Rhodobium gokarnense: one gene and its partner. The protein of the gene in region 1 binds, or shares a complex with, the protein of each later gene. Links are inferred from orthologs where the notes say so. Each region holds a gene or a part of one and is shown on either strand. Other genes may lie near its edges. The genes, in order: M2319_RS02725 and M2319_RS12450.

What was found.
Region 2: the proteins of M2319_RS02725 (region 1) and M2319_RS12450 are in contact, whole or in part, in a solved structure (PDB 1A0O), measured with the Escherichia coli proteins. The link is inferred for Rhodobium gokarnense from one-to-one orthologs.

Annotation. Positions count from the first base shown.
Region 1 is NZ_JAOQNS010000001.1:576,917-591,416, forward strand. The notes cover bases 7,685-10,989. They hold M2319_RS02725 (hybrid sensor histidine kinase/response regulator), read left to right. Parts: upstream 7,685-7,996; coding sequence 7,997-10,789; downstream 10,790-10,989. Other genes in these bases: M2319_RS02730 (chemotaxis protein CheW), read left to right, coding at 10,786-10,989. Also shown: M2319_RS02685 (hypothetical protein), read right to left, coding at 1-6; M2319_RS02690 (c-type cytochrome), read right to left, coding at 233-634; M2319_RS02695 (pentapeptide repeat-containing protein), read right to left, coding at 813-1,661; M2319_RS02700 (helicase HerA domain-containing protein), read right to left, coding at 1,784-3,679; M2319_RS02705 (coiled-coil domain-containing protein), read right to left, coding at 3,991-5,271; M2319_RS02710 (DUF1134 domain-containing protein), read right to left, coding at 5,549-6,121; M2319_RS02715 (YHS domain-containing (seleno)protein), read left to right, coding at 6,246-6,749; histidine phosphotransferase ChpT, read left to right, coding at 6,897-7,541; more of M2319_RS02730, read left to right, coding at 10,990-11,265; M2319_RS02735 (response regulator), read left to right, coding at 11,370-11,738; M2319_RS02740 (protein-glutamate methylesterase/protein-glutamine glutaminase), read left to right, coding at 11,755-13,020; M2319_RS02745 (CheR family methyltransferase), read left to right, coding at 13,017-13,898; response regulator transcription factor CtrA, read right to left, coding at 14,100-14,500. UniProt on the Escherichia coli protein: Involved in the transmission of sensory signals from the chemoreceptors to the flagellar motors. CheA is autophosphorylated; it can transfer its phosphate group to either CheB or CheY.
Region 2 is NZ_JAOQNS010000006.1:190,815-204,894, reverse strand. Bases 9,675-12,559 are described here. They hold M2319_RS12450 (response regulator), read left to right. Parts: upstream 9,675-10,866; coding sequence 10,867-11,253; downstream 11,254-12,559. Other genes in these bases: M2319_RS12440 (sulfotransferase), read right to left, coding at 12,185-12,559; M2319_RS12445 (protein phosphatase CheZ), read left to right, coding at 11,336-12,040; M2319_RS12455 (MaoC family dehydratase), read right to left, coding at 9,998-10,414; M2319_RS12460 (bifunctional riboflavin kinase/FAD synthetase), read right to left, coding at 9,675-9,869. Also shown: M2319_RS12490 (M16 family metallopeptidase), read right to left, coding at 1-1,167; M2319_RS12485 (hypothetical protein), read right to left, coding at 1,422-2,102; lspA (signal peptidase II), read right to left, coding at 2,185-2,718; ileS (isoleucine--tRNA ligase), read right to left, coding at 2,715-5,711; M2319_RS12470 (glycosyltransferase), read left to right, coding at 6,060-7,289; M2319_RS12465 (TrkH family potassium uptake protein), read right to left, coding at 7,305-8,747; more of M2319_RS12460, read right to left, coding at 8,868-9,674; more of M2319_RS12440, read right to left, coding at 12,560-12,844; M2319_RS12435 (TIGR01459 family HAD-type hydrolase), read right to left, coding at 13,103-13,972. UniProt on the Escherichia coli protein: Involved in the transmission of sensory signals from the chemoreceptors to the flagellar motors.

The DNA of each region.
Region 1 (14,500 bases):
AAACATGTGTGTCTCGATTCGTTGAAACTAGGTGAGATTTAAGCGGCGAGATTATTGAAGTCGCAACCATAGGTTATCATGCCTTCTCGGGAATGCAACACGATTTGGCTCTAAAATGACGTTCTGATGACGCAGCCCGGGCCACGTGCAGACAAAAAAGCCGGGCACCAAGGCCCGGCTCACTTTTCGCCGCGGCGGCCCTATGTGGCCGCCGCAAAACTGGACGCGAAACCTATTTCAGCGTCGCCAGATAGGCGATGATGTTGGCGATGTCTTCGTCCTTGGTCAGCTTGAAGGTCATCTTGGAGCGGGCCTTCTCGTCGCCCGACTGCTCGCGGATGAAGGCCTTCGGGTCCGGCAGGTAGGCGGCGATGTTCTCTTCCGTCCAGGTCATGCTCTTTTCCTCGCCGAGGACGACATAGTCCTTGGAGTACTTGTAGCCTTCGTGGCTGCCGATCGGGCGTCCGACAACGCCCCAAAGGTTCGGGCCGACCTTGTTCTTGCCGCCTTCGTCAAAGGTGTGGCAGGCCATGCACTTCTTGGAGACCTTCTCGCCCTCGGCGGCGTCGCCGGCAGCGGATGCCGCGCTGGTCGCAGCGACGGTCAGGGCGATCGCCAAAATCAGTTTCTTCATATCATTCTCCTCCGGAACAAAATCGATGTGTTGATGTCGTCGGCGAGCGACGGCTGCGGACTTGGTAGCACGTCCCACTGACAATTCTCAAACGCAAACATGTGAATGTCTGGTCGATGCAGAACGCGCCTGGCTTGTCCAGGTTCCACGGATCAGGGCCCGGTTGCGGCTGTCAGACCTATCGGCAGGGCTGAATGGAAAGGCCGTAGGGCAGCTTCGTTGAGCTGCTGCCGCAGGCCATGTCGAGCTGGCGCTGGGTAAGCCCCCTGGCGCTGGAGAGGTCGGCGCCGGACAGGTCCGTCTTGCGCAGGCTCGCATTCTTCAGGTCGGCGCCGGCGAAGTCCGCCCCGGCGAAATCGCCGTGGCTGAGCTTGGAATAGGCAAGGCCGGTGCCGCGGAAGGCCGCGTTGCGGGCGGTCGCCCGTTCCAGGTCGGCGTGGTCCAGTTCGGCCCCGGTGAAGTCGGCGCCGATGATGCGCGAGCGCTCCATCCGGCTGCCGCTCATCTTGGCGTTGGCGAAATGCCCGCCGGTGAGGTCGGAGCGGGACATCAGCGCGTTGCGCAGGTCCGCACCGCCGAAATCGGCGCCGTCGGCGGCGACCTTGCGCAGGTCCGCATCGCGCAGGTCCGCGCCCCGCAGCGAGGCCTTGGCAAGGGTCGCCTTTTCCAGGTCGACGGCGCGCATTTCCGCCCGGTCGAAGCGGGCGCCGGCAAAGTCCGCCCCTTCCGCGCCGGCGCGCCGGAGGTCGGCCCTCGTCAGGTCGGCGCCGGGAAAGGCGGCGTTCTTCATATCGGTGTCGCGCAGGATGGCGCCGGACAGGTCGGCGTTCTCGACGCGCATGATGCGCAGCGTCTGGTCGCGGAAATCGCAGCCGGGGCAGGCGCCTGTCTTTTCCAGTTGCTCCATCCGCGCCTTCATCTCCGGGCTCGGCTCAAAGCCGCGGGCAGGGACAGCGGCGGCAAGGGCGACTAGCATCGCGCTTGCCCCGAGGACGGAGAGACGGGAAATCGATGAGACATGCTGCATGGCTGGCTCCCGCGACGTGGCAATTGTTATCTATGGTGTCCGCGCCGGGAATCCAGCTTTGCCGGGCCGGCCGCGACGTTCCGACCGACCCGTCCGGGGCGATGGCGCCGGATGCCGGCCGGTCAGAGCTTGCGGATCGAGGGCCCGGCGCCGCCTTCCATCAGGCGCTGTTCCGATCCGGGCTTGCGGATGTTGATGCGCGGGCGTTCCTCGGGGGTCTTGCGCAGTACGCCGCCCTTGGTCGAGGGCACGTCGCCCATGGCGTTGGCCGCCGCCTGCACCGTCTGGGCATGGTCGTCGCCGCGGGTGAAGGTGGTGACGGAGCGCCATTTGGTGACGATGCCTTCCAGCATGCCGCGGCCGTCCGCGCCGGGCCGGTCGATGATCGGCGTCTGCTTCAGGTGCATGGAGCTGTGCGGCATGCGCTCCGGCGAGAGCTCGGAGAAGGTCATGCGCATCGGCAGCGCCACGGCATCGCCGAAGGCGACGGCCTCTCGGGCGCCAAGGGACGGCAGGAACTCCATCAGGCCGGATGCCGTGTCGGCAATCGCCGAGCGGACGATCGCCTGGTCGCGCTCATTGGCCATGCGCATGGCGATCAGCGTATTGCACTGGGACAGGATCGTCGGGTCGAGCTCGGAAGGGCGCTGGCTGACGACGCCGAGGAAGACGCCGTATTTGCGGCCTTCCTTGGCGATCCGCGAGATCGCCCGCTTGGTCGGGCCGAAGCCGGCATTGGGGTTGCCGGGGACGTAGCGGTGGGCTTCCTCGCAGACGACCAGGATCGGCACGCCGCCGTCGCTCCAGACGCCGAGGTCGAAGGCCATGCGGCAGAGCACCGAGACGAGGGCGTCGACCACCTCGGCGGGAAAGCCGGCGACCTCCATGATCGTCATCGGCTTGCCGTTCGTGGGAATGCGGAACAGGCGGCCGAGCACGTTGGCCATCTGGTCGTCGACGGTCAGGTTGCCGAACATGAAGGCGTAGCGCGGATCGAGCGCGATGGTCTCGATGCGGGTCTTCAGGCGCAGATATTTCTGGATGTGCGACTTGTTCTCCAGGCTGCCGATGCGCGCATTCAAGAGCGCCATCAGGTCGGAGATGCGATAGGGGACCGGCGTGTCGGCGGTGTAGTTGATCGACGGGTCGTCCTTGCGCAGGCTCGAGGTGTGGCTGGCGCGGCCGGCCGCGAAGCGCTTCTTGGCGAGCGGGATCAGCTCCGACAAGACCTCGATCTCTTCCTCGACGCCCGGGCGGGCCTTGAAGAAGACGTCGACGATCTCCTCGAAATTGAACAGCCAGAACGGCAGGTTGACGTTGTTCGGGTTGATCACTTCGGCGTTGCCGCCGAAACAGTTGCTGTATTCGTTGTGCGGATCGATGAGGAAGATCCGCATGCCGCCGACATTCTGCAGCACTTCCTGCAGCACGAGGGCGACGCCGCAGGATTTGCCGACGCCGGTGGCGCCGAGGATGGCGAAGTGCTTGGCGAGCAGATTGTGGCCGTCGACGATGGCGCGGACGGAATTGTCCTGCTGCAGGGTGCCGATGCAGATGCCGGACGCGGTGCCGCGCCCGTAGGTGGCTTCCAACTCGCTGGCGTCGATGTGGCAGACGGCATCGCCGATCGTCGGATAGGAGCTGACGCCGCGCTTGAACTGGGCCGTATTGTTGCCGTTGATGGTGATTTCGCCGACCAGGTCGACCTCGACGAGGCGCTTGACGATGGCGTTGGCATTGCCCGGCGCGCTGACCGCCGACATGGAGGCGACGACGCCGATGACCTCGCCGCGGTCGGTATCGATCTTCAGGAGCTTGCCGACGGAGATGCGGTTCTTGCCCGGGCCCGGGCCGGCGCTCGCGGGGTCTTCCAGTGCGATCGTGCCTCTCGATCCGGAAACCGAAACGATCGTCCCGATCGGCTCACGCCGCGCCGGCGCCGGCGGCTGACCCGGCTCAGCGCCCGGACCGGGCTGCTGTGTCCGCTGGGTAAATGTGACCGGAGAAGGTTGTGTCATCGCCCACTGCCAATAAGAACCCCAATTGACGCCACTTAAACACGGCCGGCTTTTTAAAGTTCTAAGATTACCGCATGGATTGGCGGCGATTTTCCAAGGATGGCAAACGACAGGTTAAGGAATGCGGGCGCCGCGTTCCGCCGTAAGCGGATCAAATTGCGGCAAAATCCGGATCGCTGGTGTTTTGCGGAGGCAGCCGGTTAACGTTTCGGGGCGCGACTTTTTGCCGTTTTCGAAACGCTGTTTCAGCACTTTCCGGTTGCGGTCGAGGCGGTAAGGGCAGGGCAGGTCGCTGCTGCCACGGCGGCCCGCTACGGCAGCTTGCGGCCGTTGGTGCGCGACTTGGTCTTGCGGCGGATGCGCGAGAACAGGGTCGTCTCGTCGCCGTCGTCCTCGCCGGAGGCGATCACCTTGTTGAGGTGGGTGTCGCCGCTCTCGCCGGTGCCCGTCAGGCTGGCGATGTCGGCGGCCAGTTCGCTGATCTTGTCGCGAAGGGCCGCATCGCCGTCCTCGTCGGCATCGATCGACGGCACGGCCTGGAGCGCCGGCGGCGTGATCGGGCCGCTGGGGAAGTCGCCGGTATCCCCGGTGAGGCGGGCGACGTCGCCGCGGAGGCGATCGCGCTCGGCGACGAGGGTCGCGACCTCGGCGCGAAGCGCTTCGTTGGCGGCCTGCAGGTTCCTGCGCGCCGCATCGCGGGGGCTGTCGCCGTCGCCGGACCCGCCCGGGCCGGCGCTTCCGCCGGCATTCTCAAGGGCGATGGTCAGGCGGGTGATCTCGGCCTCCGACTGCACCCGGTGGGCCTCAAGCTCCAGGATCCGGGTCTCCATCTGCTTGAGCTCGGCGCTCTCGGAATGGGCGTAGGCGTCGATGCGCGAGAACGCTTCGCCTTCCTCGCTCTGCTCGCGCAGTTCGGCGATGGTCTTCTTGGCGGCTTCCAGGGCCGCGCGGGTCGAGTCGAGCTCGCTGCTGAGCGTGGAGATGCGCACCTTGGCGGCGTCGAACTCGCGCTTGGAGGCCTTGACCTCGCGGCGCAGGCTCTTGGCGTCCAGCTCTTCCAGGGTGGCGTCGATGTCGTCGCCGTCGGCGCTGGTTTCCAGGAACGCAAAGGAGCTTTCCGGGCGCGGCGCGCTGCCCTTCAGGATGGCGATCTCGTTGTTGCGGTTGACGAGCTTGCGTTCGGCCTCGCGCAGGTGCGCGGCGGTGCGGACCAGTTCCTCCTCGCGGCTGCGCAGTTCGGACCGCAGCACCCGCTCGCGCTCTTCCAGCTCGAAGACGGCGTCGGCCTTGGCGTCGCGGTCGGTATTGGCGGCATGCAGGGTCTCGGCCTGGCGGGCGATCTCGAAGCGGCGTTCGGCCGAGGCCTGCTTTTCGGCCTCCAGCTTCTTTTCCATGCGCCGGAGGGCGAGCGCGAAATCGGCCCGCATGAGATCCTTTTCGGCGCGGATTTCCTCGACCTCGAGCGGCACCGTCGCCTCGATCCGGCGCCGGGTCAGGTGCACCGCCCGGTTCCAGATCGCGGGCGCGATCATCAGGGCAAGCAGCCCCGCGCCGAGAGCGCCGAGCGCAATATACATGGCGATCTCGATCAAGCTCAGTCTCCCGCGACTGCTCGTATGCAAAAGATGCCCGGGCGCAAACCATTCCCCACAGCGTTGCACCGTTGCTTCGCTATGGTGCGAAGCTCTAGCACGTCAGGCTGCAAGACAACACCGGAATGACGGGCGCCCGTCCTTCCGGCAATCAATGTTACCGTTTCGCCCCGATTATCCGCAACATACAGAAAAGGCGTCAAGTATTCTACCGCGTTGCCGCGGTTGCGCTAGCGCCCGTGCGCGGGCCGGCACATGCGGGGATGCCCGGTGGGGCCTAGAACGGGTTCCAGGTCGGCGTCGGGGTGAATTTGAGGTAGCCCACATTGACGCCGAGGCGGGCGCCGACGCCGGTGCGCACCGGCACCAGGGTGATGTCGTTGTTGGACAGCACCGTCATGCCGAAGCCGGCGACGAAATAGGCGGAGCCGTTGACGCCGACATAGCGCCGGTGGATCTCCTGAACCGAGGGCAGGTCGTAGACCAGCATCATGACCCGGTCGCCGTCGCCGCCGACGTCCCAGCCGACCGACGGGCCTTGCCAGAACACCTTGTGGCTGCCGGCGTTGCGGGTGTGCAGGACGCCCTCGCCGTAGCGCAGGCCGCCGACGAAGGCCCCGGACGCCTCCTCGCCGAGGATATAGCCATTGGGCAGGCCGTAGCGCTCGACGGCGACCTCGATGACGCCGGCAAAGCCGCCGGTGACACCGCCGAAGAAGCGGTGGCCGGCGTCGACGAGCTGGGACGAGGAGTATTTCTGGTCGCTGCTTTGTGCCGCGGCCGGCGGCATGAAGGCGACAAGGGCGACAAGGGCAAGGCCGAAGGCCGAGGCGAAGATCGGGGCACGCATCAGTCGGTCTCCTGGAGTAGCGAAACGTTAAGCTTAACTTCGATCATGCCGAAAGGGTGTTAACGGAACGCTCACGGCGGTCCTATATGGATCGGCGTGTTAGCAATCCTGTGACGGGACCTAGATGACAATTCGGGCGATCAATTGGCGGGCGATGCTTGTCGCCGCGATGATGGTGGCGGCAAGCGCGAGCGTTTTCGGCGGCGCGCGGGCGGAGGAGGCGTTCAGTCCGTTCGGCGAGCGCGTGCTCTCCGATCCGATGACCGGCCTTGCCCTCGGCGGCTACGATCCGGTGGCCTATTTCGCCGACCGCAAGCCCCGGGTCGGCAAGCGGGAATACGAGATCATCGTCAACGGCGCCGTCTGGCGCTTCGTCAATCGCGGCAATATGGAAGCGTTCCGTGCCGCGCCGGATGTCTACACCCCGCGCTATGGCGGCTACGGCGCGCTGTCCGTTTCCATGGGCTATACCGTGGAGGCGAGCCCGCTGATCTGGACCATCCACCACGACCGGCTTTATTTCTTCGGCTCGCCGGTCAACCGTACGGTCTGGATGAAGGATCCGGAGCAGTTCGTCAAAGCCAGCGAGCGGAAGTGGCCGGCGATCGAAAAGACGCTGGTCCGCTGACCGCCGCTTCTTAAATACCTCTTCCCATCGGGCAACCGTTCCGCGTATCGACGTCGCTTGCCGGGTTGGCAGTGATGGCCGGCCTGTGTATCCCTGTCGGGGCGGCTGCGGCCGCGATTCGACCACGGCTCGAAAGGCGGCTCGACCATGGCACAGTCTGACGACATCTCTGCAATCGATCTCGGCGCGCTCCTGTGCAGCCGGGTCTGTCACGACATCATCAGTCCCGTCGGCGCGATCAACAACGGGCTGGAGGTGCTCGACGAGGGCGGCGCGGAGGAGATGCAGGAATTCGCCATGGACCTGATCCGCAAGAGCGCGGTGCAGGCCTCGGCGAAGCTGCAGTTCGCCCGCATCGCGTTCGGTGCGGCAGGGTCCGCCGGCGCGGAAGTTGACACCGGCGATGCCCAGAAGGTGGCCGAGGGCTACATGGCCGGAGAGAAGGCGACGCTGAGCTGGGCCGGCGAGCGGGTGCTGATGGCCAAGAACCGGGTCAAGCTGCTGCTCAACCTGCTGCTGGTCGCCAATTCGATGATCCCGCGCGGCGGCACCATCGACTTCAGCATCTCCGGGCCGGCCGACGCACCGGTGTTTCGCTACCTGATCAAGGGAACGGGCATGCGGGTGCCGGAGCATCTTGGCGGACAACTGTCCGGCGAGGTCGAGCCCGACGGCCTCACCGCCCACGAGATCCAGCCGGTCTATACCGGCATGCTGGCGCGCGCCTGCGGGACCGCGGTCTCATGGGACGTCTCCGAAGCCGAGATCGTCCTGACCGCCGCGCCGGCCTGACGGCGACCCGTCAAGGCTATCCGGCAACGCGGCGCCTTGCGGCGCGGTTGGTGCAAGCGCCTTAAAAAGAGCGCTGCGCCGGCGGTTTTTTGGTCAGATTTCGCCGCCGGTGCGCCGACACAACGCCGTGACACGCGTTCTCCGGAAAAATTGCTGTGCCACCCTGTTACACCCGGTGATGCCTGTTTCGCCGCTCTGCAACCCAAGTCGTTAACCTTCAATATTGCGGGCAATGCTTTCATTCCGGGCTGTATAATCTGTATTGTACGTGAAAAGTACTAACTTTAAGAACCATTTTGTCCCGTCAAGGCCGCCGGCTTTCTTTAACTGTCGGAACGATTGCACTTTTTGCGCCTTGCCTTTCAGCCATTCTTAACGCTTTCGCACCAAAATCGGCCGGTGAAGGGCTGGAGCATGTCGTTCCCAGCGGACCACAGCGATTGCGGACCAAGGTAATGGATGATCTTCTGCGCGAGTTCTTGACCGAAACAAACGAAAGCCTCGACGTGGTCGACGTCGAACTGGTGAAGTTCGAGCAGAACCCGAACGATGCGAAAATCCTCGACAACATTTTCCGCCTCGTGCACACCATCAAGGGCACCTGCGGATTTCTCGGCCTGCCGAGGCTCGAGGCGCTGGCGCATGCCGGCGAAACGCTCATGGGCAAGTTCCGTGATGGCGTGCCGGTCACCGGGGCTGCGGTTTCCCTGATCCTGACCTCGATCGACCGGATCAAGGACATCCTCGGCGAACTGGAAGAGATGGAAGGTCAGGAGCCGGAGGGATCGGACGCCGATCTCATCAGCCAGCTCGAACACATGGCCGAGCATGGCGCCGATGCCGTCCTGGACCCGTCAGCGGAGCCGGCCGGGACGCCGGCTGAAGACGGTGCCGCTGACACGGACGAAGACCCGCCGCTGGTGGTCCAGACGCTGGAGCGCGACCTGCGGCCTGGCGAGGTTTCGCTCGACGAGCTGGAGCGGGCGTTCCAGGAGACCGACGTGGAAATCGTCCCGGTCGAGGATGAGGCCGTAGCCGAGGCGACGCCGGAAGCGCCGGCCGCCGAACCTGCTCCGGAACCCGTTGCCGAGCCGGTCGCCGAAGCCGCCCCTGCGGCTGCTGCCGCGCCGAAGCCGGCCGCGCGCAAGGCGGAAAAGGCCAAGGATCACGAGGCCAAGGGCGACCAGAAGCACAACGTTTCCAACCAGTCGATCCGCGTCCATGTGGAGACGCTGGAAGACCTGATGACGATGGTCTCCGAACTGGTGCTGACCCGCAACCAGCTCCTGGAAATCGTCCGTCAGCACGAGGACTCCGAATTCAAGGTGCCGCTGCAGCGGCTCTCCAACGTCACCGCCGAGCTGCAGGAAGGCGTCATGAAGACGCGCATGCAGCCGATCGGCAACGCCTGGCAGAAGCTGCCGCGCATCGTCCGCGATCTGGCCCAGGAACTGGACAAGCAGATCGAGCTTGAGATGGTCGGCGCCGATACCGAGCTCGACCGCCAGGTGCTGGAGCTGATCAAGGATCCGCTCACCCATATGGTCCGCAACTCCGCCGACCACGGGCTTGAGACCAAGGAAGGCCGCCAGACCGCCGGCAAGCCGGCCGTCGGCAAGATCCGGCTCTCGGCCTATCACGAGGGCGGTCACATCATCATCGAGGTGGCCGACGACGGCCGCGGCCTCGACAAGGACCGCATCTGCGCCAAGATCCTCGCCAACGGCCTTGCCACCGAGGCCGAGGTCGAAAAGATGACCGAGGCGCAGATCTTCAAGCATCTGTTCCACGCCGGCTTCTCGACCGCCGCAAAGGTCACCAACGTCTCCGGCCGCGGCGTCGGCATGGACGTGGTGCGCACCAACATCGAGCAGATCGGCGGCACCATCGACCTGAAGTCGACGGCCGGTGCCGGCACCTCGGTGATCATCAAGATCCCGCTGACGCTGGCCATCGTCTCGGCGCTTATCGTGGAAGCCGCCGGCGACCGCTTCGCCATTCCCCAGCTCTCCGTCGTCGAACTGGTTCGGGTGCACGAGAACTCCGAGCACCGCATCGAGCGCATCAAGGAGACCCCGGTTCTTCGCCTGCGCAACAAGCTGCTGCCGCTGGTTCACATGTCGCAGCTTCTCGGCCAGGAAAAGGCCGAGATCGCGGCGGATGCGATCCATGACGACAACGGCTTCATCGTCGTCATGCAGGTCGGCAGCCAGAATTTCGGCATCGTCGTCGACGGCGTCTTCCATACCGAGGAAATCGTCGTCAAGCCGATGACCTCGATGCTGCGCAACATCACCATGTTCTCGGGCAACACCATTCTCGGCGACGGCTCGGTGATCATGATCATCGATCCGAACGGCATCGCCCAGGAGATATCCAGCGAGGTCACCGAGGGCCAGCAGTCGGCCGCCGACGTGGAGGCCGCTGCGGGCATCGAGACGCTGTCCATGTTGCTGTTCCGGGCCGGCTCGCCGGAGCCGAAGGCGGTGCCGCTCTCGCTGGTCACGCGCCTGGAAGAGTTCAACGTCAACAAGATCGAGACCGCCAACGGCCGCGATCTGGTGCAGTACCGCGGCTCGCTGATGCCGCTGGTCTATGTCAGCGACATGATGCACCGGCGCACCGAGGGCACCCAGCCGATGCTGGTGTTCACCGACAACGGCCGCTCCATGGGCCTCGTCGTCGACGAGATCGTCGACATCGTCGAGGACCAGCTCAAGATCGAGATCAGTTCCGATACGCCGGGCCTGCTCGGGTCCGCGGTGATCAAGGGCATCGCGACGGAAATCGTCGATGTCGGCCACTTCCTGCCGCTGGCGTTCCCGGACTGGTTCCAGCGCAACGAGATGCAGACGCAGATCGTCGCCAAGGAGCTGCTCTATGTGGACGACTCCTCGTTCTTCCGCAACATGCTGTCGCCGGTGCTGAAGGCCGCGGGCTTCAACGTCACCACCCGCGAATCCGCCGACGACGCCATGGTGCTCCTGGAGAAGGGCCGCCGCTTCGACGTCATCGTCACCGACATCGAGATGCCGGGCATGGACGGCTTCGCCTTCGCCGAGGCGCTGCGCCGCGACGAGCGCTGGCGCGACCTGCCGGTGATCGCCGTGTCGGCGATCTGCACGCCGGCCTCGATTGACAAGGGCCGGGCTGCCGGCCTCGACGACTACGTCGCCAAGTTTGACCGGCCGGGGCTGATCTCCGCGCTGAAGGATCTCACGAACACCGAGTTGGGAGTTGCGGCATGAGTGTAGAAGTCATCGAGGCTGCCAACAGCAACGCCTCGACCATCCAGTACGTGACCGTCGTCATTGCCGACCAGCTCTTCGGGCTGCCGATCGAACAGGTGCACGACGTCTTCATGCCCGACCGGATGACGCGGGTGCCGCTGTCGCCGGCCGAGGTCGCGGGCGTCCTCAACCTGCGCGGCCGGATCGTCACCGCCATCGACATGCGCCGGCGCCTCAACCTGCCGCCGCGCGAGGAGGGTGCCTCCTCGATGGCTGTCGGCATCGAGTTCAAGGGCGAGTCCTACGGCCTGATCATCGATACGGTCGGCGAGGTGCTCAACCTGCCGGTGGCCGAACGCGAGCCGAACCCGACCAATCTCGACCCGCGGTGGGGTTCTGTCTCCAAGGGCGTCCATCGCCTGGAAGGCCGCCTGATGGTCATTCTCGACGTCTCGCGCCTTCTGGAAACGCTGACCGCAACCATCGCGGCCTGACGTCGACTTGCCTTCGACCGGCGGGGCGGAGCCGCTTCGTCCCGGTCACCCAGCAACGTGGTGCCGCAGCCAGGCGACGGCTGACGGTCAAGGGAGAATTATCGATGAAGCATTGTCTCATCGTCGACGACTCAAGCGTCATCCGCAAGGTTGCCCGCCGGATCCTGGAGGATCTGGATTTCGAGATTTCCGAAGCCGAGGACGGCCAGAAGGCCCTCAACATCTGCCGCGAGGGCATGCCGGACGCCATCCTACTGGACTGGAACATGCCGGTGATGGACGGGCTGGAGTTCCTCAACACGCTGCGCGCCGAACCCGAGGGCGAGCGGCCGACGGTGGTTTTCTGCACCACGGAAAACGATATCGACCACATCGCCAGGGCGATCCGCGCCGGCGCCAACGAATACATCATGAAGCCGTTCGACCGGGACATCGTGGCTGCGAAATTTCACGAAGTCGGCCTGATCGACTGATCCCCGGAGAACGCCCATGAGCTTTGCCGTCAATGCGGCCCCGCCGAGATCCGGCCCGGTCACCGACCCAATTCGTGTCATGGTCGTCGACGACTCCGTCGTCGTGCGCGGCCTGATCGGACGCTGGATCGACGAAGAACCCGAAATCGCCGTCGTCGCCTCCCATCGCAACGGTCGCCTCGCGGTGGAAGATGTCGAGCGCTCCGATCCGGACGTCGTCATCCTCGACATCGAAATGCCGGAAATGGACGGGCTGACGGCGCTGCCGAAGATGCTCGCCAAGAAGCCCGGCCTGATCGTCATCATCGCCTCGACGCTGACCCGCCGCAACGCGGAGATCAGCATCCGCGCCCTCTCGCTCGGCGCCCAGGACTACCTCGCCAAGCCGGAGACCAATTCCGGCGTCACCACCTCGGTGGAGTTCCGCCAGGAGCTCCTGCGCAAGGTCAAGCACCTCGGTGCCGCCCGTCGCCGCCGCGCGGGCCGCCCGCCCGCCGTGCCGCCGGCGTCGACCGGCCGGCCCGCCAGCGGGCGCTCCTTCGCTGCCGAGCGTCCCGGCGGCGGCCTCGGATCGACCCGGCCGATGGGCCGGGCCGCTGCCGCGCCGCAGCCGGCCGCACGTCCGCAGCAGCCCCATGCCGCGCCGATCGGCGGCCGCAGCATGGCCGGCATCAAGCTGCGGCCCTATTCGCCGCAGATGCCGCGGGTGCTGACCATCGGCACCTCAACCGGCGGACCGCAGGCACTTGCCGTCCTGTTCGGCCAGATCGGCCGGGCCATCGACAAGGTTCCGGTGCTGGTCACCCAGCACATGCCGCCGACCTTCACCGCGATCCTCGCCGAGCATCTGGCCAAGGTCGCCGGCCGCCCGGCCCATGAGGGCCAGGAGGGCGAGGTCGTCAAGCCGGGGATCATCTATGTCGCGCCCGGCGGCAAGCACATGACGGTGGAGAAGTCCGGCACCGACGTGGTCGTCCGCCTCAACGACGGACCGCCGGTGAATTTCTGCAAGCCGGCCGTCGATCCGCTGTTCGACAGCGTCGCCAGGGCCTTCGGCTCGTCGACGCTGGCGCTGGTCCTGACCGGCATGGGCAATGACGGCGAGAACGGCACCCGCACCATCGCGCGTGCCGGAGGCAGCATCATCGCGCAGGACGAAGCCTCCAGCGTCGTCTGGGGCATGCCCGGGGCCGCCGCCCATACCGGCGAGTGCTCGGAAGTCCTGCCGCTCGACCAGATCGGGCCGAAAGTCATCCGGATCCTTGGAGGTCAGCGCCTGTGACGCCGCAAGAATATGAATTCATCCGCGGCTTCGTGAAGAGCCGCTCCGGCCTGGTGCTGGCCGACGAGAAACAGTACCTGGTGGAAAACCGGCTGTTGCCGGTCGCCCGCAAGAACGGCCTGGAGTCGATCGGCCAGCTCGTCACCGCGCTGCGCCGGCCCGGCGCGCGGCAACTGGAGGAGACGGTCGTCGAGGCGATGACGACCAATGAATCCTTCTTCTTCCGCGACAAGACGCCGTTCCAGCATTTCACCGAAACGATGATGCCGCACATGCTGCGGGCGCGTGCCGACAGCAAGCGCCTGAGGATCTGGTGTGCCGCCGCCTCGACCGGCCAGGAGCCCTATTCGCTGGCCATGAACCTGAAGGAAATGGCCTCCAGGCTCGCCGGCTGGCGCATCGAGATCATCGGCACGGACCTGTCCAACGACGTGCTGGAGAAGGCGAAGTCCGGTCTCTACACCCAGTTCGAGGTGCAGCGCGGCATGCCGATCCAGATGCTGATGAAGTTCTTCAGCCAGAAGGGCGACATGTGGCAGATCGCGCCGGAACTGCGGTCCATGGTGCAGTGGCGCAAGCTGAACCTCCTGGAGAGCCTCCGGGGCCTCGGCCAGTTCGACATCGTGTTCTGCCGCAACGTGCTGATCTATTTCGACCATCCGACCAAGGTTGATGTCCTGAAGCGGGTCCAGGCGCAGATGGCGCAGGACGGCTTCCTGGTGCTCGGCGCGGCCGAGACCGTCGTCGGCCTGACCGACGTCTTCCATCCGGTGCAGGACAAGCGCGGGCTCTACGCCGTCAACGGCAAGGCGTCGCCGACCGGTGGCCTCGCCACGCCGCGCTTTGCGGCGATCGCCGGAAGTGCCACCGTGCGCTGACGGGCCTGACGCAAAACCGTTCGAAACCAGGAAACCGCCGGACCGCCCGAAAAAAGCGGTCCGGCGGCTTTCGTTTGTCGCAATGTCGGTGGGGTGGGGGGCGGTACGCGAGGCGATCCGGGGGAGGGGGCGCCAAAAAGCAAAAACCCCGCCGGGAGGGGCGGGGTTCTTGGGCAGTCGCGAAGAGGTCGAAGAAGAGGATCAGGCGCTTTCCAGGATGCTGTCCTCGTCCGGCTCGCGCAGCACGTAGCCGCGGCCCCAGACCGTCTCGATGTAATTCTTTCCGCCGGTCGCTGCCGCCAGCTTCTTGCGCAGCTTGCAGATGAAGACGTCGATGATCTTCAGTTCCGGCTCGTCCATGCCGCCATAGAGATGGTTGAGGAACATCTCCTTGGTCAGCGTCGTGCCCTTCCTCAGGGAGAGCAGCTCGAGCATCTGGTATTCCTTGCCGGTCAGGTGGACGCGCTGGCCGTTGACCTCAACCGTCTTGGTGTCGAGGTTGACGCGCAGATCACCGGTGGTGATGACCGACTGGGCATGGCCCTTGGAGCGACGGACGATGGCATGGATGCGGGCGACCAGCTCGTCCTTGTGGAACGGCT
Region 2 (14,080 bases), on another replicon or contig:
GGCCAGTTCCTCGTCGGTGACGCCGTTTTCCGCGACGTCGCGGATGATTGAGTCGATCTCGGTCGTCAGGGCGTCAAGCTCGATGCCCGGGCGCGGCGAGGCATAGACGGAGAAGCGGGTGTCGTCGAGGGAGGTGCCCTGGTACCAGGAGCCGGCGCTGGCCGCGAGCTTCTTGTCGACGACGAGGCTGCGGTAGATGCGGCTGGTCGAGCCGCCGCCGAGCACTTCGGCAAGGACGTCGAGCGCCTCGGCCTCGCCCTCCTTGGCCGTCGTGTAGCTCGGCGTCGGCCAGGCGCGGCGCACGCTCGGCTGCGTCACCTGCGGATCGCGCAGGATGAGGAACCGCTCGGCCATCGGCTTGGGATCGGTCGGGCGGATGCGCGGGCCGGGATCGGCGCGGCGCGCGACCTTGCCGTAGGTCTTTTCCGCAAGCGCCTTCACCTCGTCCGCAGTGACGTCACCGGCAACGACGAGGACGGCGTTGTTGGGCGTGTAGAAGCGGTTGTAGAAGGCAATCGCATCGTCGCGGCTCAGCTTTTCCATCTCGTGGCGCCAGCCGATGATCGGGATGCCGTAGGGGTGCTGGACGTAGAAGGCGGCGTCGAAGGCCTCGCCGAGCCGGGCGGACGGCGAGTTGTCGACGCGCGAGGCGCGCTCTTCCAGGATGACGTCGCGCTCCGGCAGCACCACCTCGTCGGTGAGCACCAGATTGGCCATGCGGTCGGCCTCGAACGACATCATCAGCTCAAGGTTCTGCTTGGAGACCTTCTGGTAGTAGGCGGTGTAGTCGTAGGAGGTGAAGGCGTTCTCCTCGCCGCCGATCTCCGCGACCGTTGCCGAGAACTCGCCGGTCGGGTGGGTCTTGGTACCCTTGAACATCAGGTGCTCAAGGAAGTGGGCGATGCCGGAAACGCCCGGCTTTTCGTCCGCCGCGCCGACCTTGTACCAGATCATGTGGGTGACCACCGGAGCCCGGCGATCCGGGATGACGACCACTTCCAGGCCGTTATCAAGCGTGAAGGTGGACACGTCGGCGCCGACGACCGGCGGCTTCTCCGCCGCCTCGATGGCCTTGGTCTCGGCAAGGGCCGCCGGAGCACCGGCGAAAAGGGCGGGGCCGACGGCGAGGAAGGTTGCGGCGGCAAGGCTCGGAATCCAGTGCTTCAAGGCGGGTCCTCTCGGCTGTTTCGGCGGACGGCGGCGAAGGCCGTCGTCTTCGGCAGGCGCGCGCGTTCCCGCGCGCGTTTTCAAAGCAATATAGGCGGCGGAAAACGCCCTGCCATAACCATTACGCGATTGTAATCTTTAGGCGGATCGGCAACGGACCACAGGGCGGCGTGCCGGCGGGGCACGCCGCCGGCGCACGGGACAAAAACGCGAACTTGAGAAAGGTCAGGTCGTACCGGCAAGGCCGGGCGAGATCAGAACAGGTCGCCGAGCCACTTGTTGACCTTGGACTTGTTCTCCGGCGGGCCGACCGGCGCGTTCGGCGCCGGCTTGCGGAAGTCGCTCGGCGGCTCGACCAGATAGCGGCGCTCGGGCACCTCGCCCGGATCGAGTTCCAGGTCCGTGTCCGGCACGTCGACGCGCTGGCCGTCCATTTCGGCGCGGGTCAGGCGCGGGGAAATGGATTCCTTCTGGCGCAGGCGCTCCAGATAGTTGCGCGGACGGCCCTTTTCGCCGGCACCGGAAATGCGGCCGGCCTCGATCTCTTCCTTGGTCAGGAGCGGCGCCTCGTCCTTCTTCAGGCGCTCCATTTCCTTCAGGGTGGCGGCCTGGCGCCGTGCGGCGTCCTTTTCTTCCTGGTCGACCGGGAAGTTGGCGACCTTTTCCTCCGCGGCGGCCGGGTCTTCCGGCGGCGGCAGATCGGTCTCGGAGGCGGGCATGGCCAGCGGCGAGCGCGGCGCATAGTTGATCGGCTTGTTGTCCGGATTGACGCCGCCGAGGCCTTCCATGATGCGGTTGACGACGGCCGTGTCCGGCGCCTCTTCGGCGCGCGTGCCGTCGTCGAAGCTACCGGAGGAGCCCGTCAACAGGCTGTTGCAGCCGGCAAGCATGCCGACGCCGACCACCAGGCAAAGCGGTTTCAGAAAACGCAACACTCTCGGTATCTCCGTCACCCGGCGATCCTCAATTCCGGCGGCCCGCGCCGCGACAGTCGTCGCGCCATTGCAGGCCGCTGTTCTAGCCGGTCGGTTCTTGCCCGTCCTTTGCGGCATCTTTCGGGCGGCCGACGAGGGAGTCGTACAGAAGACCGACGACGCCCGCAACAATCCATATGTCCGCGAAGTTGAACACATACCACGAGAATTGACCGATGTGAAAATGAAAGAAATCGGCGACGGCGCCGCGGAACACCCGGTCGATGCCGTTGCCGAGCGCCCCGCCGAGGACGAGGCCGAGGGAAATCGCCGGCAAAAAACGTGTCGCCCTGAGGAGCCAGAGGAGGAAAACCACGCCGGCGACGGCGGTGACGGCGATCAGAACCCAGCGGCCGAAATGGCTGTCCTGCTGGAACAGGCCGTAGGAGACGCCGCGATTCCAGGTCAGCACCAGATTGAACCAGGAGGTCACCGCGATCGGGCTTTTTTCCGCGATATCAACGACATGCAGCATCCAGTATTTGTGGATCTGGTCGACGAGCAGGCCGAAGACCAGGACCGCAAGGCCGAGCGACCGCGCCCGCCGGGCGCGGTCGGTATCGCGGGGCTCCGTCATTGCGCGGCAGCGGCAGCGCGGGCCTGGAACTCGCGCATCGCCTCGGCGTCGCGCGGGCTGAGGTCCGGCCACTCCGGATCGGCGCCGATGTCGGTCAGCACCTTCCAGGAGCGGGCGCATTTGGTGCCTTCCGCCTTTGCCGGCACGACCGAGACGCCGGCGACGTCATCAAGGCGGAACGCATCGTGCGGCCCCTCGCCCTGGACGACCTCGATGCCCGACGTGATCGAGACCTCGGCGAGGTCGACGCCCTCAAGGGCGACGATCAGACCGGCATCGGAGATGAACACCTTCGGCGCGGCTTCCAGCGAGGAGCCGATGCGCTTTTCGCGGCGCTCGATCTCCAGCGCGCCGGTGATGACCCGGCGCACGGCACGGATCTTCGCCCATTTCGCCGCCAGGTCGTCGTTGCGCCAGTCGGCCGGCACCTCGGGGAAGAGGTGCAGGTGAACCGTCTCCTCCTCGGCCGGGAACCGCGACAGCCAGGCCTCCTCCATGGTGAAGGGCAGCATCGGCGCCAGCCAGGTGACGAGGCACTCGAAAAGCTGGTCGATGACGTAGAGCGACGCCTTGCGGCGCGTCGAGGAGTAGGGATCGCAGTAGAGCGCGTCCTTGCGGACGTCGAAATAGAACGCCGACAGTTCGACCGTCATGAAGTTGAAGAGGGTCGAGACGATGCGCTTGAAGTCGAAGTCCTTATAGGCCTTGCGGACCAGGGCATCGAGCTCGACCAGCCGGTGCAGCATCAGCCGCTCCAGCTCCGGCATGTCGGCAATGTCGACGTCCTCGCCCTCGAAATGGGCGAGCGAGCCGAGCATCCAGCGCAGGGTGTTCCTGAGCTTGCGGTAGGCATCGACGTTGGTCTTGATGATCTCCTTGCCGATCCGCTGGTCCTCGCCATAGTCGGTGGACATCACCCAGAGCCGGAGGATATCGGCGCCGTTGTCCTTGATGACGTCCTGGGGGAACACCTGGTTGCCGAGCGACTTCGACATCTTGCGGCCGTCCTCGGCCATGGTGAAGCCGTGGGTGATGACCGTGTCGTAGGGCGCCCGGCCGCGGGTGCCACAGCTCTCCAGCAGCGAGGAATGGAACCAGCCGCGGTGCTGGTCGGAGCCTTCCAGATAGACGTCGGCGGGCCATTTGAGGTCCGGGCGCTGCTCCAGGCAGAAGGCGTGGGTCGAGCCGGAATCGAACCAGACGTCGAGGATGTCGTTGACCTTGTCCCAGGCCGACGGATCGTCGACGCGGCCTTCAAGGAACCGCTCCCTGGCGCCATCGGCGAACCAGGCATCGGCGCCCTCTTCTTCGAACGCGGCGATGACGCGATCGTTGACCTCCTGGTCCTGCAGGATCTCGCCGGTCTCCTTGTTGACAAACACCGTGATCGGCACGCCCCAGGCGCGCTGGCGCGACAGCACCCAGTCCGGGCGATGCTGGATCATGCCGTAGAGCCGGTTCTTGCCGGCAGCCGGCACGAAGCGGGTGTCCTCGATGGCGTTCAGGGCGCGGGTGCGGAGCGTGTCCTTTTCGGTTGAAGCGCCGCCATTAAGACCGAAACCGTCGAGGTCCCGGTCCATGTGGACAAACCATTGCGGGGTGTTGCGGAAGATGATCGGCTTTTTCGACCGCCAGGAATGGGGGTACTGGTGCTTCAGGCGCGCGCGGGCGATCAGCGCCCCGGCCTCCACCAGCTTCTCGATCACCACCTTGTTGGCGTCGCCCTTCTTGCCGTTCTGGTCGATCACCCGGCTGCCTTCGAAGCCCGGGGCGTCCTTTGTGAAGAAGCCTTCGGCGTCGACCGGATGGGGGATATTTGACGAGATCCCCCTCTCCTCGATCTCGGCCTTCTTCTCCATCCAGATGTCGAAGTCCTCGCCGCCATGGCTGGGGGCGGTGTGGACGAAGCCGGTGCCGTCCTCGTCCGTGACGTGGTCGCCGTCGAGCATCGGCACGGAAAAATCGTAGCCGAGATCGGCGAGCGGATGGGCGCAGGTGATGGCGGAAAGTTCAGAGGGTCGAACATCACATAGCCGCTCGAAGCCCTCGACCCGGGCAGACGCCATGACCTTGTCGGCAAGACTGTCGGCGAGCAGATAGGTATCGCCTGCCTTAGCCCAGTTCTCTTCCGGCGCCGCCGTCACCCTGTAGAGGCCATAGGCAATCCGCGAGGAATAGGAGATCGCCCGGTTGCCGGGGATCGTCCAAGGAGTCGTCGTCCAAATCACAACGCTAGAAGACACGAGAGCATCGACGAATTCTATACCAGAAAGGCCATCCTCCTGCGCATTCATAAAGCGTGCGCCTTCAAAGCGAGTTACCGGGAACTTCACGAAGATCGTGTCGGATTCGTAGTCGTGGTACTCGACCTCGGCCTCGGCGAGCGCGGTGTGTTCCACCACCGACCACATCACCGGCTTGGAGCCGCGATAGAGCTGGCCGGACATGGCGAACTTCATCAGTTCCTTGGCGATCAGCGCCTCGGAGGAAAAGGCCATGGTGGTGTAGGGCGTCTCGAAGTCGCCCTCGACGCCGAGGCGGCGGAACTCGCCCGACTGCACCGTGATCCAGTGGGCGGCGAAGTCACGGCATTCCTTGCGGAATTCGTTGATCGGGACGTCGTTCTTGTTCTTGCCCTTGGCGCGGTACTGCTCCTCGATCTTCCATTCGATCGGCAGGCCGTGGCAATCCCAGCCCGGCACGTAGTTGGAATCGTAGCCGAGCATCTGCATGGAGCGGGTGATGACGTCCTTCAGCACCTTGTTGAGGGCCGTGCCGATATGGATGTTGCCGTTCGCATAGGGCGGGCCGTCGTGGAGCACGAACTTCTCGCGGCCTGCGGCCTCTTCGCGCAGGCGCCGGTAGAGGTTCATCTCGTCCCAGCGCTTCAGGATTTCCGGCTCCTTCTTGGGCAGGCCGGCGCGCATGGGGAATTCGGTGTTCGGCAGGAACAGGGTCTTGGAATAGTCCCGGGTATCGGTCGTATCGGTCATTGCGGGGTCGCTTTCGGCGATGCGCTTTTTGTCGCGCATCCTGTCATCGGGAGTGTGGACGTTTGCGGCGAATGAAGAGCCCGGCCGGGCAGCGGCGCGGCTCTTTCGGTCCCGGTCCCTCGCGCGCCGTTTTGTCGGCGGTCAGGCGAAGGCCGGGCGCGTAATTCGAATCGGCGGCCGCAACGGCCGTATCGCGTTTTTCATCGGGCTCATGGCGCGCCTTTTACCAACCGGGGCTCCCCAAGAAAAGCCTTGCTTTGGTTTCGCCCCGTTCGCCGGCCCGCGGGGTTTATTGCGGCGCGAAAACGCGGCAAGGTGCAGCCCGATCGCGAAGGGGGCCGCCACGGCATGCGCATTCTGTTCCTGCACAACAATTTTCCCGGCCAGTACCGGCGGCTGATGCAGTATCTCGCCGACGACACGAGTATCGAGATGGTGGCGGGAACGCTCGCCACCAACAGCCAGACCTTTCCGATCAGCCGGGTGAACTACAAGCCGCACCGGGAGGTGACCCAGGCGATCCATCCGGCCGCGGCAACTACGGAATCGGCGATCCTGACGGCGCAGGCCGCATTCCAGGGGCTCTATCCCCTGAAGCAGCGCGGCTGGCGGCCGGACATCGTCTGTGCCCATTCCGGCTGGGGGCCGGCGCTGTTCCTGCGCGAGCTGTGGCCCGACACGAAGCTCCTCTCCTATTTCGAATGGTATTATCAGCCGCGCGGTTCCGATGCGGACTTCCTCGATGATGGCGACCGTTCGGAAGACTCTGACGCCCGCACCAGGATGCGCAACGCACCGATCCTGATGGACATCGCCCAGATGGACTGGGGCGTCTCGCCGACGCGCTGGCAGCTCTCGCAGTTTCCCGACCACCTGACGGCGCGCATCAGCGTGCTCCATGACGGCGTCGACACCGACTATCTGGTGCCGGACGGCGATGCGACGCTGGAGGTCGACGGGGTGACGCTGACGGCAAAGGACGAGGTCGTCACCTATGTCGCCCGCGGCATGGAGCCCTATCGCGGCTTTCCGCAATTCATGGAGGCGGTGGCGCGGCTGCAGAAGCACCGCCCGAACCTCCACACGGTCATCGTCGGCGACGACCGGGTCGCCTACGGCACCAGGCGCAAGGACGGCAAGAGCTACAAGGAGCACGCGCTGGAAACGCTCGACCTCGACACGTCGCGCGTCCATTTCCTCGGTCTCGTTCCCTTCGCCACCTTCCGCAGCGTCATCCAGATCTCCAGCGTCCACGTCTATCTGACGGTGCCGTTCGTGCTCTCCTGGTCGATGCTTGAATCGATGTCCTGCGGCGCGCTGATCGTTGCCTCCGACACGCCGCCGGTGCGCGAGGTGATCGCCGACGGCCTCAACGGGCTCCTCACCGACTTCTTCGATACCGAGAGGCTCGCGGCCCGCGTCGAGGAGGCGATCGAGAACCAGGTGAAGCTACGCCCCTTGCGCCTTGCCGCGCGGCAGACGGCGCTCGACCGCTATGCGGCGAAGAACCTCGTCCCGGCACATCGCCAGCTCATGATCGACGTTGCCACCGGCACATTGCCCGGACGGGGAAAGTAGCTCCGGCGACGCCGGTCAGTTCGACCAGAATTCCGGATCGAAGATCACCAGCACGGTAAAAAGCTCCAGCCGGCCCATCAGCATGGCCGCCGACAGCACCCATTTGGCGCCGTCGGAGAGCGGGGCGAAATTGCCGGACGGGCCGATGACGTCGCCAAGGCCGGGGCCGACATTGCCGATCGCCTGGGCGGCACCGGTGAGCGCGGTGACCAGGTCGAGGTGGAGCAGTGTCAGGATCACCGTGAAGACGCCGACGAGGCCGAGATAGGCAACGAGGAAGGCAAGCACCGAGGTGACGATGTCGGGCGTCAGGCGGACGTTGTTGTAATGCTCGGAGACGACCCGGTGCGGCCGCACCATCACCCTCAGATGGTGCCGCAACGTGCCGGCAAAGACGATGAAGCGGAAGATCTTGATGCCACCGCCCGTGGAGCCGGTACAGCCGCCGACGAAGGTGAGCATGAAGACCGTGCCGACGATGGGCGCGCCCCAGAGCGTGTAGTCCTGGTAGGAAAAGCCGGTCGTCGTCACCACCGAGGTGAAATTGAAGGCCGCCATCAGCAGCGCGTCGAGCAGCTCGAAGCGGTGGGTGAAGACGAGGAAAAGGGCGCCGAACAGCGAGACGATGACGAGGAAGCGGAACAGCGTGATCACCTGCGGGTCGCGCCACAGGGCGAGCGGGCGGCCGCGCACGGCCTGGATGATCAGCGTGAACGGCACGCCGCCGAGGAACATGAAGAGGACCGCGAACCACGCCGTCGCCGGTTCGGTGAAATAGCCGAAGGAGGCGTCGTGGGTGGAAAAGCCGCCCGTCGACAGCGTCGTCATGGCGTGGTTGATGGCGTCGAACCAGGTCATCTCCGAGGCCCGGTAGGCGAGCGCGCACAGCGCCGTCAGAAGCAGGTAGACGCCGGCGAGCAACCGCACGAAATCGCCGGCGCGCGGCACGATCTTTTCGCTGCGGTCGGAACTTTCGGTCTGGAAGAGCTGCATGCCGCCGACCCGAAGGTATGGCAGCAGCACGATCGCCATGACGATGATGCCGATGCCGCCGAGCCATTGCAGGATCGAGCGCCACAGGAGCAGCCCCGGCGGCTGCTGTTCCAGATGGTCGAGGACGGTGGAGCCGGTGGTAGTGATGCCGGAGACCGCCTCGAAGGCGGCATCGGCGTAGGAAATGCCGAGGCCGAGGAAGGGCAGCGCGCCGAAGGCCGGCAGCGTCGTCCAGGCGAGCGTCGTCAGCAGGAAGGCCTGGCGGATGCTGAGGCCCTCGACCAGTTCCCGGTGGAAGGAGAGCGCCAGGAGGAGGCCGATGGCTCCGGTGAACAGCGCCGAGGCGACGAAGGCGATCCAGTCCGGGTTGCCGACGGCGACGTCGACGATCGCCGGCACGATCATCGCCGTGGCGAGGCCGAAATAGAGAAAGCCGAGGATGAAGAAGATCGGCCGGACGTTCATCAGGAGCCCTTCAGGGATGCCGCGCACGGCGCACCGCGCGCGGCAGCGTTCGGGGTCGCCCCCGCACAATTGCTAAAACCGTCTATATGCGGCGGTGGTTCCTGATGCAAAGGGAGGTTTTCAGGAAAACGCAAGGGCGGCATCGAGCGCCGACAACGGCGCCAGCCCGGACAGCACCATGCGCGCCTCTTCGGTGTCACGGGTCATCTGGGCGATCAGCGCCTCGATGCTGTCGAACTTTTCCTCCGCCCTCAAGTAGGAGACGAAGGTGACGTCGACGGTCTTGCCGTAAAGGTCGCCGTCGAAATCGAACAGGAAAACTTCCAGCAGCGGGATGCCGTCGCCGAAGGTCGGGCGGCGGCCATAGCTTGCCGCCCCGTCATAGAGGACGCCGTCGACGCGCATCCGCACGGCATAGATGCCGTGGGCAAGGCCGCAGTCGCCGGGAAGCTTCATGTTGGCGGTCGGAAAGCCGAGTTCGCGGCCGCGCTTGTCGCCGTGGACGATTTCCTCCTCGATGAACCAGCGATAGCCGAGGAGGCTGGCGGCGCCCGTCACGTCGCCCTCTTCCAATGCGGCGCGCACGCGGCTTGAGGAAATGCTGGCGCCGCCCTCGTCGCCGAAGGCGTCCGCGACGGTAACGCCGAAGCCAAAGCGCGTTCCGGCCTCCTCCAAAAAACTCGGCGAGCCGGCCCGGCCCTTGCCGAAATGGAAGTTGTAGCCGACGACCACGTGGCTCGCCTTCAGGCGCTCCAGCAGGATGTCCTCGATGAAGTCCTCGGCCGAGACGGCGGCGAAATCCCGGTCGAAGGGGACGACGACGACGCCGTCGAGCCCGATCGCCTCGATGACCCGCGCCTTGGCGTTCGGCGGCGTCAGGCGGAAGAGCGGCAGGTCGGGGCGGAAGACGCGGCGCGGATGGGGCTCGAAGGTCATGGCGAGCGCGGGCACGCCCTTGTCGCGGGCGATCGTGACGGCGCGCTCCAGCACCGCCTGGTGGCCGCGGTGGACGCCGTCGAAATTGCCGATGGCGACGACGCCGCCCTTGACCGCAGCCGGAACGGCATCCAGCCCGGCGGCATGGACGAACCGACCCTTTGAGGCGTTGCCGACATCTTCCATGAAAAATTTCGGATCCTGTTGCGCCGCGGAAAGATCACTTTCCCATAGGCCCTTGCGGCGGCGCGACCCTGCCGCCTCACCGGATCGGCGTCAAGTGCCTGGCGTCATCGACCGGGCATCGGCCGTGCTCAGGTGGCCAGCGGCCTGGAGCCGAGCGGGCGCGCGGTGCGCGAGGGTACCTTGACCATCGCCTCGCCGTCGAGCACCAGCGTCTCGCCGACATGGCACTCGCAATGGAGCCGCGCGCGATGGCCGCGCTCCAGGAGTTCGATGACCTCCACCGTGACGACGACCTCGTCGTCGATATGGACCGGCGCCTTGAAGTTGAGGCTCTGGGACAGGTAGATCGCGCCCGGCCCCGGCAGCCGCGTGCCGAGCACGGCCGAGATCAGGCTGGCGGTGTAGAGGCCGTGGGCGATGCGGCTCTTGAAGGGCGTGCGCGCGGCAAAATGTTCGGAAAGATGTATCGGGTTGCGGTCGCCGGAGACCTCGGCAAAACCGACCACGTCGGAGGCGGACACGGTCTTGATGAAGGTTTCCGTCATGCCGACGGAAAGATCTTCGTAAAATAAAGTTCTGAGTTCCAGCACTTTCTGTTTCTCCCACCGGGAAAGGCCCGTTGCTCTTGTCTTGCCCCGCCCTTCCGGCCGGTGCCGCGGCGGCGAGGGTTTCCGGGGCCGAACGGGCCCTCGACCTCACCCTTAGGCGAGAGCCCCAACAGCGTCAACAGGACCATCGGATGGGGCGGCCGGGGCGCCCGAAAGCCCCCCTTCGGGAGCCCCCGGGGCAAGGCTTCCTGCGGTCCTGAATACCGCAAAGCCGAGGTTTTCCGCCCGTATACATAGACTTTTTCGGAATTAACGGAACTTTCAGAGCCTATCACTATATTCGGCGATGGGGATGCACATGATTACAGACAATCAACCCCCCAGTCGCAACATCGCGAACCAATTCAGGGGCGTATTCGCCGCGGTCGTTGAGAAGTGTGGAGTAAACGATGGCGCTTGATCTTTCAATGCCGGTCCTTGTGGTCGATGACTACAAGACTATGATTCGCATCATTCGGAACCTGCTGAAGCAGCTCGGGTTCACGGACATCGACGAAGCTTCGGACGGTACCGAGGCGTTCGACAAGATGCAGGAACGCAAGTACGGTCTGGTCATTTCCGACTGGAATATGGAGCCGATGACCGGATACGAACTCTTGAAAAAGGTTCGTGCGGAAAATTCGATCTCCAAGACGCCGTTCATCATGGTGACGGCGGAATCGAAGACCGAAAACGTGATCGCCGCCAAGAAGGCCGGCGTCAACAACTACATCGTGAAGCCGTTCAACGCGCAGACGCTGAAGGGCAAGATCGACGCCGTTTTCGCGTCCGAGTAATCGCCGACAGGCATTGACGGGACCGCCGGGGCTCCCCCGGCGAGGTTCCGGTTCCGTGATCGGGACCGGATGAGGGATCGATATGTCCAAGGGTTCGCCAGACCACGTCAAACGCGTGGCGGAATATATCCAGCAGCACAAGCCGAGCGACGGCGATATCTCGTTGAAGGAAGTCATGGCGCTCGCCGAGACCATGACCGACTCCTACAAGGAGGTCTTCGAGAAGATCAACACCGTCGTCTACAAGGACCTGACGGCGATCGCCACGGCGATCGAGGAGATGCGCGACGAGATCTCGAGCCTTCGGGCCGAAGACATCAAGCACAACCGCATCCCGGAGGCCGGCAAGGAGCTCGATGCCATCGTCGCTTCAACCGAGCAGGCGACGCACTCGATCATGGAAGCGGCCGAGGCCATCATGGCGGCCGACCAGAGCGACCCGGAGGCCTTCCAGGAAATCGTCAACGACCGCGTCGTGGAGATCTTCGAGGCCTGCGCCTTCCAGGACATCACCGGGCAGCGGATTTCGAAGGTGGTTTCCACCCTCTCCTTCATCGAGACGCGGGTGTCGTCCTTCATTGACCGGCTGAAGCTCGTCGGCGAGGACGCGGCCCATGAGGAAACCGCGGAAGAACGCCGCCGCCGCGAGCTGATCCTGCACGGACCGCAGCACGCCGGCGAAGGCGTCGACCAGAGCGACATCGACCGGATGCTCGCCGAAGACGGCGACGAGGCCGACGACACCGGATCGAGCTCCCAGAACGACATCGACAAGCTTTTCGACTAGAGCGTTTCACGCGTATTCTTATCCGAAAATCGGTTTCCACTTTTCGGGAATACGCTTCAGTCTCCAACGGCGGGCAAACAGAAAGACCGGACGGCGCGCGGTTATCCGACCGCGCGCTTTGCGTTTTGCCGCGATCGGCTGCGGTTATCCGAACAGGGCGATCTTGGCCTTGTAGATTTTCACGAAGAAGCGGTTCATCAGGCTGCGAACGGGGTAGCGCCGCCGTCGCTGCGCGCCGCTGTTCTCATGTACGCCGGCGATCGAGGCGGGAGTAACGCCCAGCACCGATGCCAGACGGTCGAGGTCGTCCTTGTTGCCCGTCCGGTAGACCATCACGGAGCCGCCGACGCCGCGGAAGAAGTCCAGGACCTCGGCATTGAAGTCGCGATAGGCCGCGATGTGTTCTTCCTCGCGCCCGTGCGGGTAATAATATCCGAAAAACCTGCGCATCGCGACGTTGCCCTGCCAGTGGTAACTTTCCGCGTGGGTCTTCAGGCTTTCTATCCAGGCGAATTCGTCTTCGCGCATGGACAGGATGAACAGGGCCTTGTTTTTATATTTCTGCCAAAGCTCGCGGTAGACGATCGGGATCGGCCAATCGGAGAACGCATCGGCTTCGTCCAGGAAATCGCCGAAATCGGAGCAGTCCCCGCTCCAGACCGCCTGCAGCAAGGCCTTGTTCTTGCCGCGCTGGCGCAGGCCTGCGATCTCGAAAATACGCCGTAACGTGGACAATCCGGTTTTGGGAAGACCGACCACGAAGATCTTGGCGTACCCGGCATTCCCGCCATCGCCAAATGTCAACTCAGACGCCGCCACAACCGCTGCAGCCCTATTTTGAAAACTTATCCGTTTTACAAATTCTCCAGACTATCTGCAACTCGTATCATACGAAATTTGAATTTTGGCACACAAAGGGGAGTCGAGTGGCAGGGCGTGTCAAAGCCCCGCTTGTCGGCAGGCGATTTGCGATCTATCGAAGATATGCGCGGACGGCGAGGATATGCGCGGCCGGCCGGCCTGCGGTCGATGGCGCCCGCGGCCGGCGCGCCGGTCCCTGTCCTACCAGGAAAGCCGCGGCATGGCGGCGACCACCCGGCGGCCTTCCCGGTCGAGCCGCTCGGCCACCCTGGCGGCGTCCGGCGCATCGATCGGGCCGAAATCGGCGGCGTGGATGCCGCCGGTGATGAACAGCGTCGGCAGGCCCTGGTCGCATGCGCCGGCGATGTCGGTCGGCAGGCCGTCGCCGATGGCAAGGACCTCGTTCTTGCCGAGGTCGGCCCCGGCCACCTCGGCGAGCCGGGCAAGGGCGGCGTCGTAGATCGGCGCATGGGGCTTGCCGAAGATCGTCACGTCGCCGCCGATGGCGGCATAATCGCGGGCGAGCGCGCCGGCGCACCAGATCAGGGTGTCGCCGCGGTGGACGACGACGTCGGGATTGGCGCAGACGAGGCGAAGCCCCTTTGCCTTCAGCTCGGCGAGAAGATCGCGATAGTCTTCCGGCGTCTCCGTGGTATCGTCGAAGAGGCCGGTACAGACGACGAGTTCCGCCTCGCCCGGGTCGACGCGGTCGATGCCGGTGCCGTCATAGAGGGTGAGGTCGCGGTCGGGGCCGAGGTGGAAGACCTTGCGGACGTTTTCGCGCTCGAAAAAGAGCTGGGTGGCATCGCCGGAGGTGACCACGCTGTCGAACGCATCGCGCGGCACGCCGACATGGGCGAGCTGGTCGTAGATCGGGCCGGACGGGCGCGGCGCATTGGTCAGCAGCACCACGGCGCCGCCGCCGGCGCGGAATTGCTGAAGCGCCTCGCAGGCGGCCGGAAACGCGGCGATGCCGTTGTGGACGACGCCCCAGACGTCGCAGAGGAGGCCGCGATAGCGGCCGGCGATTTCGGAAAGGCCCTTGGCGAGCGGAACGGATGCGGTTGTCATGGCGCTGGCGGTAGCCGGTAACGGGGTGGGGGTCAAGGCGGCGGCCTGAATGTCTGCCCTGCATGGACCGACTTCGCAGGGAAGTGTTGAAGCCATGTGACGGCGGGG